DNA from 2 places in the Clavibacter sp. B3I6 genome. Region 2 is predicted to be linked to the other one. Evidence: predicted binding sites of a transcription regulator. Region 2 holds the regulator's gene; the other holds the start of a gene.
What was found. The regulator HspR, encoded in region 2, represses chaperone genes until heat shock. The targets are predictions, from matches to a motif close to AAGTTGAGTCNNNNNGACTCAACTT.

Region 1 (4,395 bases), 960 kb from region 2:
CTCGGCCGTGGAGATGTCGCCGGGGATGGTGACGGCCTTCCGGCCGGCCTCCTCGATGAGGGCGACGACCTGCTTCGCGTCCTCCTCCTCCTCGGGGAGGTAGGAGAGGGCGATGTCCGCGCCCTCGCGGGCGAAGGCGATGGCGACGGCCGCGCCGATGCCCGAGTCGGCGCCCGTGATGAGGGCCTTGCGTCCCTCGAGGCGGCCGGATCCGCGGTAGCTCTTCTCGCCGCGGTCCGCGGTCTCCTGGAGGTCGGCGTCGAGGCCGGGTCCGTCCTGCTCCTGGGCGGTCGTGTCGATGCCGCTGTACATCGCGGCGGGGTCCTGGAAGGTGTACTGGTCGTCGCTCATGGGGTCTCCTCGTGCTGGATCTGCGTGGGTGCGTGCGGATGCGGTGCGGGTGCCGGCGTCAGCTCGGCGGGGTGTCGTCCAGGTCGATGTCCTGGCCGGCGAGGTCGTTGGGGGCGAGCGCGGGCTCGGCCTCGCCGTCGACGCCGAGGGAGTCGGCCTCGGGCTCGGCGTTCGCGCCCATCACGGCGTCGTCGTCGTCGACCTGCTCGACGGGCTCGTCCGTGTCGGGGAGGACGGTCTCGCCGGCGACGGCGTCGTTGACGACCGTCTCCTTGTCGATGCCGACCACGTCGAGCGCGGTGTCGTCGCCGGTCGAGTCGTCACCGGGGGTGGTGGAGGTGGCGTCGGTCATCGGGTCACTCACCGGCCTCGGGCTTGGGGTGGCCGGGGATCGAGTCGCCGCTGAGGTTGAGCTCGTCGGGGTCGACGTCGATCTCGCCGACGTCGTCGGGGCCGCCGGAGCCGGGGAGCACCTGCACGTCGTCCTCGGCGTCGGGGGCGTCCGGCGAGACGGCGTCGCTCTCGGAGATCTGCTGCTCCTGCAGCACCTTGGTGTCGTCCTCGCTGGGCGAGGTGAAGTCCCTGTCCGGGAGCGTGTCGGAGGGCTCGAGGTGCGGGTAGTCGGTGTCCATGCGCTCGACGCTACGCTCGCCCTCCAAGGGCGTGGGGTGGCATCCGGCAAACGCCCATGAACGGTCCGCGGACGCCGCCGACCCGCTTCCCGAGGGCCGCGCTACTGGTCGTCCGGGCCCTCGCCGAACGGGTCGGGCTCGTCCTCGCGGGCGTCCTCCTCCTCTGCCTCCGCGCGGGTGGCGACCGAGTCCGCGTCGATCGGCTCGGGCTCGGCGAGCGGGGTCGGGGTGTGCTCGCGCGCGCCGGGATCCGTCACGTCAGCGGCCCTCGGGGTCGACGTGGCCCGCGGCGTCGTCCGCCGGCGCGCCCATGTGCGAGTCGGCGGCGGTGACCGCCCGGTTGTCGGGGACGGCGGGGTACTCGGCGTCGGCGGGATCCGCGTCCTCGACCTCGAGGGTGTCCTCCTCCGCGTGCCCGTACGTCGTGCCGTCGGGTTCGCGGACGGCGTCGCCGGTGCCCGCGGGGGCGTCGTCGCCGGCGGGGGAGACCACGTCGTCCACGGTCACCAGCCCGTCGGGATCGCCGGGGCCGCGCCCGGTGCGGATGCCGTCTGCCTGGTCTTCTCGGTCGCTCATGCTCCCACCCTACGAGCGACCCGTGCACGCGGAGGAGCCGCCGCCCGCTTCCGCGGACGACGGCTCCTCGTCGTGGGGTGCCGGCGGGCACCGGGTGGGTCAGCTCGCGGCGGGCGCGCCCTGCTCCACCGTCAGCGTGCGCGCCTCCTGGCCCTGGGGCTCCTCGGACGTCACCGCGATCTTGCGCGGCTTCGCCCGCTCGCTCACCGGGATGGTGACGCTGAGCACGCCGTTGGCGTAGTGCGCGGAGATGCGCTCGGTGTCGATGCCCTGGCCGAGCGTGAGCTGGCGGAGGAACGTGCCGGCCACGCGCTCGCGGGTGAGCCAGCGGACGCCGGGGTCGCCGGCGAGCGTGCGCTCCGCGCGGATGGTCAGCAGCTGACCGTCCACGTCGATGTCGACGGAGCCCGGGTCGATGCCCGGCAGGTCGGCGGCCAGCACGTAGGTGTCGCCCTCGCGGTGCAGGTCGATGGGCATCGGACGGTTGGCCTGGCGGGTCTCGGCCAGCGCGCCCATGGCGCGGTCCAGCTCGCGGAACGGATCGAAGGTCATGTTCATGCTCGACTCCTCTGATGATCTGTGGGGTTGAGCCCACTCGGCTCAACTACGTCGACATTAGCACTCCGAGCAGGCGAGTGCCAAGCCGTTCGCCGAGGGCGAATGTCACTCTCATCACCGGTTCAGGCGCGTCGACGGAGGTCGCGCTCCATGCGGCCGATGAGGGTCCATACCGCGCGCGAGAGGTCCGGGTGCTCCAGCGCGATCCCGCGCAGCAGCCGGTACTCGAAGCGCGCGACGACGCCCGGCGCGGTCGACGGATGGCGCACGCGCGCGAGCTCCTCCGCCAGCCCCGCGGCCTCGAGCGCGTCCTGGCGGAGGGTCGCCACCACGTGCTCGTCCACGGTGGGCAGCTCGGGGATGACCTCCCACGGGTCGTCCCCGTTCCGGCAGCGGTGCTCGATCACGGCGTCCAGCTCGTCGCGGGCCTCCTGGCGCAGCACCTCGAGGCTGGCGGGGAAGCGGGCGTGCACGGGCGGATCCTCTCGGGCGGTCGGGGTGGGGGACCCCGGCCTCGCGACCGGGTCCCCTTCACGCTACGTCATGCCCCGGACCGCCCCGGACCGCCTCGGACCGCCCCGGACGGGGAGGCGGGACGCCGTGGGTAGCCTGGAGGCCCGGCCACCAGGAGGACCCATGACCGACACCGCCCGCCCCGTCGCCCTCGTCACCGGGGCCACCCGCGGCATCGGCCGGGCGATCGCCGAGGACCTCGGCCGCACCCATCGCGTCATCGTGCACGGGCGCGACCGGGACGCCGTCGACGCGCTCGCCGCCTCCCTCCCGGACGCCGTCGGCTGGGCGGCCGACCTCGCCGCGGGCGGGCTGGACGCATTCGTCCCCGCGCTCGACCGGCTCGACGTCCTCGTGCACTCGGCCGGCGTGATCGGCGGCGACGCCGTCGACCGCACGCCCGTCGAGGAGTGGCGGCGCGTGTTCGAGGTCAACGTCTTCGCGGTCGCCGAGGTCACGCGGATCCTCCTGCCCGCGCTCCGGGCGGCCGGCGGGCAGGTCGTGCTCGTCAACTCCGGATCCGGCTTCACGGCGAACCCCACGGGCGGCGTCTACGCGGGATCCAAGTTCGCCCTCCGCGCGCTCGGCGACGCCCTCCGCGAGGAGGAGCGTCCGCACGGCGTGCGCGTCTCGAGCGTGCACCCGGGCCGCGTCGCCACCGACATGCAGCGCGAGCTCCGCGCCAAGGAGGGCGGCGAGTACGACGCGGCGCGCTACCTCGAGCCCGCGTCCGTCGCGCGCGCCGTGCGCCTGGTCGTCGACCAGACCCGCGACGGCACGCTCGAGTCGGTGTCGCTGCGGCCGTTCGGGGGCTGACCCGCCGGGCCGCGCCGATCAGCGCCCGCGGAACGTCGCCCGGATGTCGTCGACGACGAGCCCCGGCTGCTCGAGCAGCGCGAAGTGCCCGCCGCGCGCGACCTCGCTGAACAGCACGAGGTCGGTGTACCGGCGCTCCGCCCAGCGGCGCGAGCGGCGCACGTACTCGCCCGGCATGATGCTGAGCCCCGTCGGGATGGTGATCGGCGCGTCGATCGTGCCCGGCGTCGCCCAGCCGACCTGCGCCGACTCCCAGTAGAAGCGCGCCGCGGAGGCCGCCGTGCCGGGCAGCCAGTACAGCATCACGTCGTCGATCATCTCGTCGAGCGCGAAGAGCGCCTCGGCGTCGCCGTGCTCGTCGTGGGACCCGCCGACGTCCTGGAACATCGCGTAGATCCACGCGGCGAGACCCGCGGGGGAGTCCTGCAGGCCGTACCCGACGGTCTGCGGCCGGGTCGACATCATCTGCGAGTAGCCGGACAGCTGCTGCCAGTAGTGCCCGGTCTCCGCCATCATCCGCCGCTCCTCGTCGGTGGCGTCGCGCATCTCGTCGTCCGTCGGCATGAAGGGCGCCATGTTGAGGTGGATCGCCCGGAGCCCGATCCCCTCCGCGGCCTCGAGGGCCGCGAGCTCGGACGTGACGGACGCTCCCAGGTCGCCGCCCTGCGCGTACCAGGCGTCGTAGCCGAGGCGGTGCATGAGCTCGGCCCACGCGCGGGCGGTGCGCCCGGCGCCCCAGCCCGTGCCCGTCGGCTTCCCGGAGAAGCCGAATCCGGGGAGGCTCGGGATCACGACGTGGAAGGCGTCCTCCGCGGAGCCGCCGTGCGCCACCGGGTCGGTGAGCGGGCCGATGGCGTGCCGGAACTCCAGCACCGACCCCGGCCAGCCGTGGGTCAGCAGCAGCGGCCGCGCGCCGGGCTCGGGGGAGCGGACGTGCAGGAAGTGGATC
Region 2 (4,395 bases):
TCGTCTGATGGCGGCCGACGACGACGCCCCCACCGGCGTGCACTGCCGCCTCGACGAGCTGCTGGCGGCGCGCGGCATGACGCTCGCGCGGCTCGCCGCGATCGTGGGCGTCAGCCCGGTGAACCTGTCCGTCCTCAAGAACGACCGGGCCCGGGCGATCCGCTACTCCACCCTCGTCGCGGTCTGCCGCGCGCTCGAGTGCGAGATCGGCGACCTGCTGGTGCTGGATCCGCCGACGGCGTGACGATCCGGTGCGGCCGGGAGCGCGCGACGGGCCTCAGCCCCGCAGCGCCGCCAGCGCCTTCGCGACGCGGCGGGCGCGCGTCTCGTCGGTCCTCGCCTCGCCGATCGGATCCACGAGGGCGCGCTGCCGGCTGGAGGAGAGCGCGCCGAACGCCTCCGCGAGGGCGGGCTCCGCGGCGATCGCGGCCGCCACCTCCTCGGGGAGGACGGCCTCGCACGGGGCCGTGTCGAGCTCGATGGTCACCTCCACCTCCACCTCGTCGTCGGCGGCGATGCCCGACGCGGCGCGGTGGGCGGCGCTGAGCGGCAGCAGCTGCTGACCGCCCATGGTGCCGACGGTCGTGCGGTAGACGTAGCCCGCGACGGTCACCACGACGGCCGGCCGCTTCCCGGCACCCAGCTCGTCGAGCGCCTCCGCGGGGACGGGCAGCCCGGTGGCGTTGACGCGGGCCTGGAGGACGCGGGTGCGGAAGGTGGGCATGGCGGCTCCTCGATGCGCGGCCGCCGGCACGGGTCGCCCGCGGTCGATGCGAGGCTAGGCCCGCGGATCCGGCTTCGTCGAGACGGCGACCGTGAACTTCGCGTTCCGGCCCGCCTCGCGCGTGGGGCCCACGATCCGCGTCAGCTGGGGCCGGTAGCCGAGCGGGCTGTTGTAGACGGTCCAGAGCTCGCCGCCCGGGCGGAGCATGCGCGCGGCGGCGGCGAACAGGCGCGGCGCGAGCCCGGCGTGCACGGTCGCGCCCGTGTGGAAGGGCGGGTTGAGCAGCACGAGGTCGACGGATGCGTCGGGCACGGAGGATCCGGCGTCGTCGCGCACCACGGTCACCCGCCCCTCGAGGCCGTTCGCGGCCACGGTCGCGCGGGCCGAGTCGACGGCCGCCCAGGACTGGTCGGTCGCGACGACGCGGAGGTCCGGCCGCGCGAGCGCGACGGCTGCGGCGAGGACGCCCGTGCCGCAGCCGAGGTCCACGGCGCTGCGGGCGTCGGCGGGCAGGTCGGCCAGGAACGACAGCAGGAAGCGCGTGCCGATGTCGATGCGGGCCCCGGCGAAGGCGGCGCCGTGCGCGCGCACCTCCAGGCCGAGGTCGGGGTGCGACTCGCGGCGCGGGTAGGCGTCGGACGCCGGGGCCTCCCCGGACGGGCGCACCGGCCCGCGCGCGACGAGCACGCGCGACTTCTGCCGGGCGAGCGTCGCGTGGACGTCCGCGAAGCGGCGACGGAGCACCTCGGTCATGGCGGGCGTCATGTGCTTGACGCGACCGCCGGCGAGCACGGTGACGTCGGCGGCGGCGGCCGCGGCGACCACGCCGGCCCACTCGTCGAGGGCGTCGAGGCTGCGCGGCAGGCGCGCGAGCACGACGCGGGCGCCGTGCGGGAGGGCGTCGTCGAGCCGGTGGTGCGCGATCTGGGCGGTCTCGCCCAGCAGCGCGGCGTTGAGGTCGAGCGCGGTCTCGGAGGCGAGTGCGTCCTGGTGCACGCGGAGGCGGATCGGATCCCCCGCCCCGGCGCGACGCAGCGCGGCGGCCGCGCCCAGCGCGAGCGCGCCGTAGGAGTCGCCGATCACGACCAGCTCCTCGGGCCGCACGGGATGGCCGGCGTCGGCGGCGGACGCCAGCAGCGCCACCAGCTCGTCGAGCAGCAGGCGGTCGGCGGCGTCGGCCGCGAAGAGGTTGTCGGCCTCGACGTCGGGCCGGCGGCGGAGCGCGCCCAGGTCGAGGAGGTCGTCGGCGGCGGATGCCGGGGTCGGGGCGTCGCTCACCGTGCGCCGCGCCCGCCGGCGTCCCGTCCGCCGGCGCCGGTGCCGGCGCCCGCGCCGGCGTCGCGGCCGTCGGAGAGGCTGAGCGCCGCCCGGTACAGCACGACGTCGGTCTGCCGGGAGGGGCGCACGCCCGCGCGCAGCGACACGACGTCGCCGTCGCCGCGGGCCGCGAAGACGCGGCGGCCGGGGCGGGAGAGCAGCTCGTCGGCGAGCGCCGACTCGAGCTGGCGGACGCGTCCGCGGAGCTCGGTCACCTGGTTCTCGAGCTCGAGGATCCGGGCGATCCCCTCCAGGCTCACGCCCTCCGCGCCCAGCCGGGCGACCTCCCGCAGCTGCACGATGTCGCGCATCGAGTAGCGGCGGGAGCGCCCGGCCGTGCGGGTGGGCGACACGAGCCCGAGGCGGTCGTACTGCCGGAGCGTCTGCGGGTGCATGCCCGACAGCTCGGCCGCCATGGAGATCACGAAGACGGGGGCGTCCTCGTCCATCGTGTCGCGGGCGTCCACGTCAGCCCCTGGCCCGATCGATGAGCGCCGACCGGGGGTCCTCGGCGGGGCCCGAGCTGGCGAACGCGTCGAGCGCCACGCGCTGCGCGTCCGTGAGGCGGGACGGCACCGCGACCTCGATGCGCGCGAGCAGGTCGCCCGTGCCCTTCGGGGTCGTGACGCCGCGGCCCTTGACGCGGAGCACCTTGCCGCTCGACGTGCCGGGCGCGACCTTCAGCCGCACCGGGTCGCCGCCGAGCGTGGGCACCTCGATGGTCGCGCCGAGCGCGGCCTCGGGGAACGTCACGGGCACGTTGACCCGGAGGTTCAGCCCGTCGCGCTCGAACACGGGGTGCGGTCGCACGTGCACGGTGAGGATGATGTCCCCCGCCGCGCCGCCGTCGCCCGACGGCTCGCCCTTGCCGGCGAGGCGGATCTTCTGCCCGTCGGAGACGCCCGCCGGCACGCGCACCGTGAGGGGGCGGCCGTCGGAGTCCTGCAGGCGCACGACGTCGCCCTGCACGGCGGTGAGGAAGTCGACCGTGGTCGACGCGGTGACGTCGCGGCCCTTGGTGGGCGCGCCGTACCCGCGGTAGCCGCCGGTCGACTGGCCGAAGCCGCCGTTGCCGAACATGCCGCCGAGGATGTCCTCGAACCCGCCCTGGCTGTACTGGGGCTGGCCGGATCCGAACCCGGCGCGACGCCCGCGGCCGCCGGCCTGCTGGCCGAACATGCCGCCGAAGACGTCCTCGAAGCCGCCCGCCTGCCCGCCGCCGGCCCCGGGTGCCGTGAAGCGCGCCCCGGATCCCATGGCGCGGACCTGGTCGTACTCCTTGCGCTGCTCCTTGTCGGCGAGGACGGCGTGCGCCTCGCTGATCTCCTTGAAGCGCTCCTCCGCCGACGGATCGGGGTTGCTGTCCGGGTGGTACTGCCGGGCGAGCTTGCGGTAGGCCTTCTTGAGGTCGGCCTCCGAGACGTCCTTGGACACTCCGAGGACCTTGTAGAAGTCCTTGTCGAACCAGTCCTGGCTGGCCATCAGACGCCTCCCTTCTTCTTCTCGTGGTGGGGGCCGCACGGCCCGATCCGGGCGCCCGCGCGTGCGGACGCCCGGACCGGGGTGGGTGCAGCCGGATGGATGCTGCGGATGATGGCGCTACTCCGGCTTGTCGACGACGACCTTCGCGGCCCGCAGCAGCGTCTGGCCGATGTAGTAGCCACTCTCGACGACGTCCGCCACGGTGTCCACCTGGACCTCGGGGTTCGGCTTCTGGAAGATCGCCTCGTGCACCTGCGGGTCGAAGGCGTCGCCGACGGCGCCCACCTTGACCAGCCCGATGCGCTCCACGTTCGTCCGCAGCTTGGCGACGATCGCGGTGAGCGGTCCGCCCTCCGCCAGGTCGCCGTGCTTCTCGGCGCGGTCGAGGTCGTCGAGCACCGGGAGGATGCCCTTGACCACGTCGCCGACCGCGCGCTGGCGCTCGATCTCGCGGTTGGCCTCGGTGCGCTTGCGGTAGTTGGCGTACTCCGCGGTGACGCGCTTCAGGTCCGCGAGGTGCTCGGAGTCGCCCTCGACGGGCTCGTTCCGGGTCTGCTCGATGAGGTCCTGGAGCTCCTCGTCCATGGGGTCGGTCGTCTCGACGTCGGGGCCCTCGGCCTCGACGAACGCGCCGTCCTCGCCCGGGACCGAGGCCGCGTCGGCCGCGGAGGCCGCCGTGGCGTCAGGCCCGGCCGGGGACGCGGGCGCCGACTGCTCGGCGCCCTCGTCCTCGGGCGTCGTGCCCTCGCCGTTCGCGGTGTCCTCGGTCATCGGTCCGTCTTCTTGTCCTGGTCGTCCTCGTCCACGACCTCGGCGTCGACGATGTCCTCGTCGTCCTTCTTCGCCTCGGGCGCGCCCTCGGACGCCTCACC

Region 1: a site for HspR is predicted at 2,142-2,166, ahead of QFZ62_RS15000 (Hsp20/alpha crystallin family protein). Genes of this name have one in related genera too.

What each region holds. Positions count from the first base shown of each region.
Region 1 is NZ_JAUSYL010000001.1:3,106,062-3,110,456, forward strand. Features, by position in the region: gene QFZ62_RS14975 (glucose 1-dehydrogenase) at 1-351, opposite strand, end outside; gene QFZ62_RS14980 (hypothetical protein) at 410-703, opposite strand; gene QFZ62_RS14985 (hypothetical protein) at 708-983, opposite strand; gene QFZ62_RS14990 (hypothetical protein) at 1,085-1,240, opposite strand; gene QFZ62_RS14995 (hypothetical protein) at 1,242-1,559, opposite strand; gene QFZ62_RS15000 (Hsp20/alpha crystallin family protein) at 1,659-2,117, opposite strand; gene QFZ62_RS15005 (hypothetical protein) at 2,240-2,590, opposite strand; gene QFZ62_RS15010 (SDR family oxidoreductase) at 2,754-3,446, shown strand; gene QFZ62_RS15015 (epoxide hydrolase family protein) at 3,465-4,395, opposite strand, start outside.
Region 2 is NZ_JAUSYL010000001.1:2,147,458-2,151,852, forward strand. Features, by position in the region: gene QFZ62_RS10270 (hypothetical protein) at 1-8, shown strand, start outside; gene QFZ62_RS10275 (helix-turn-helix transcriptional regulator) at 8-244, shown strand; gene QFZ62_RS10280 (YdeI/OmpD-associated family protein) at 278-724, opposite strand; gene QFZ62_RS10285 (class I SAM-dependent methyltransferase) at 779-2,002, opposite strand; gene QFZ62_RS10290 (heat shock protein transcriptional repressor HspR) at 1,999-2,490, opposite strand; gene QFZ62_RS10295 (DnaJ C-terminal domain-containing protein) at 2,510-3,523, opposite strand; gene QFZ62_RS10300 (nucleotide exchange factor GrpE) at 3,641-4,294, opposite strand; gene dnaK (molecular chaperone DnaK) at 4,291-4,395, opposite strand, start outside.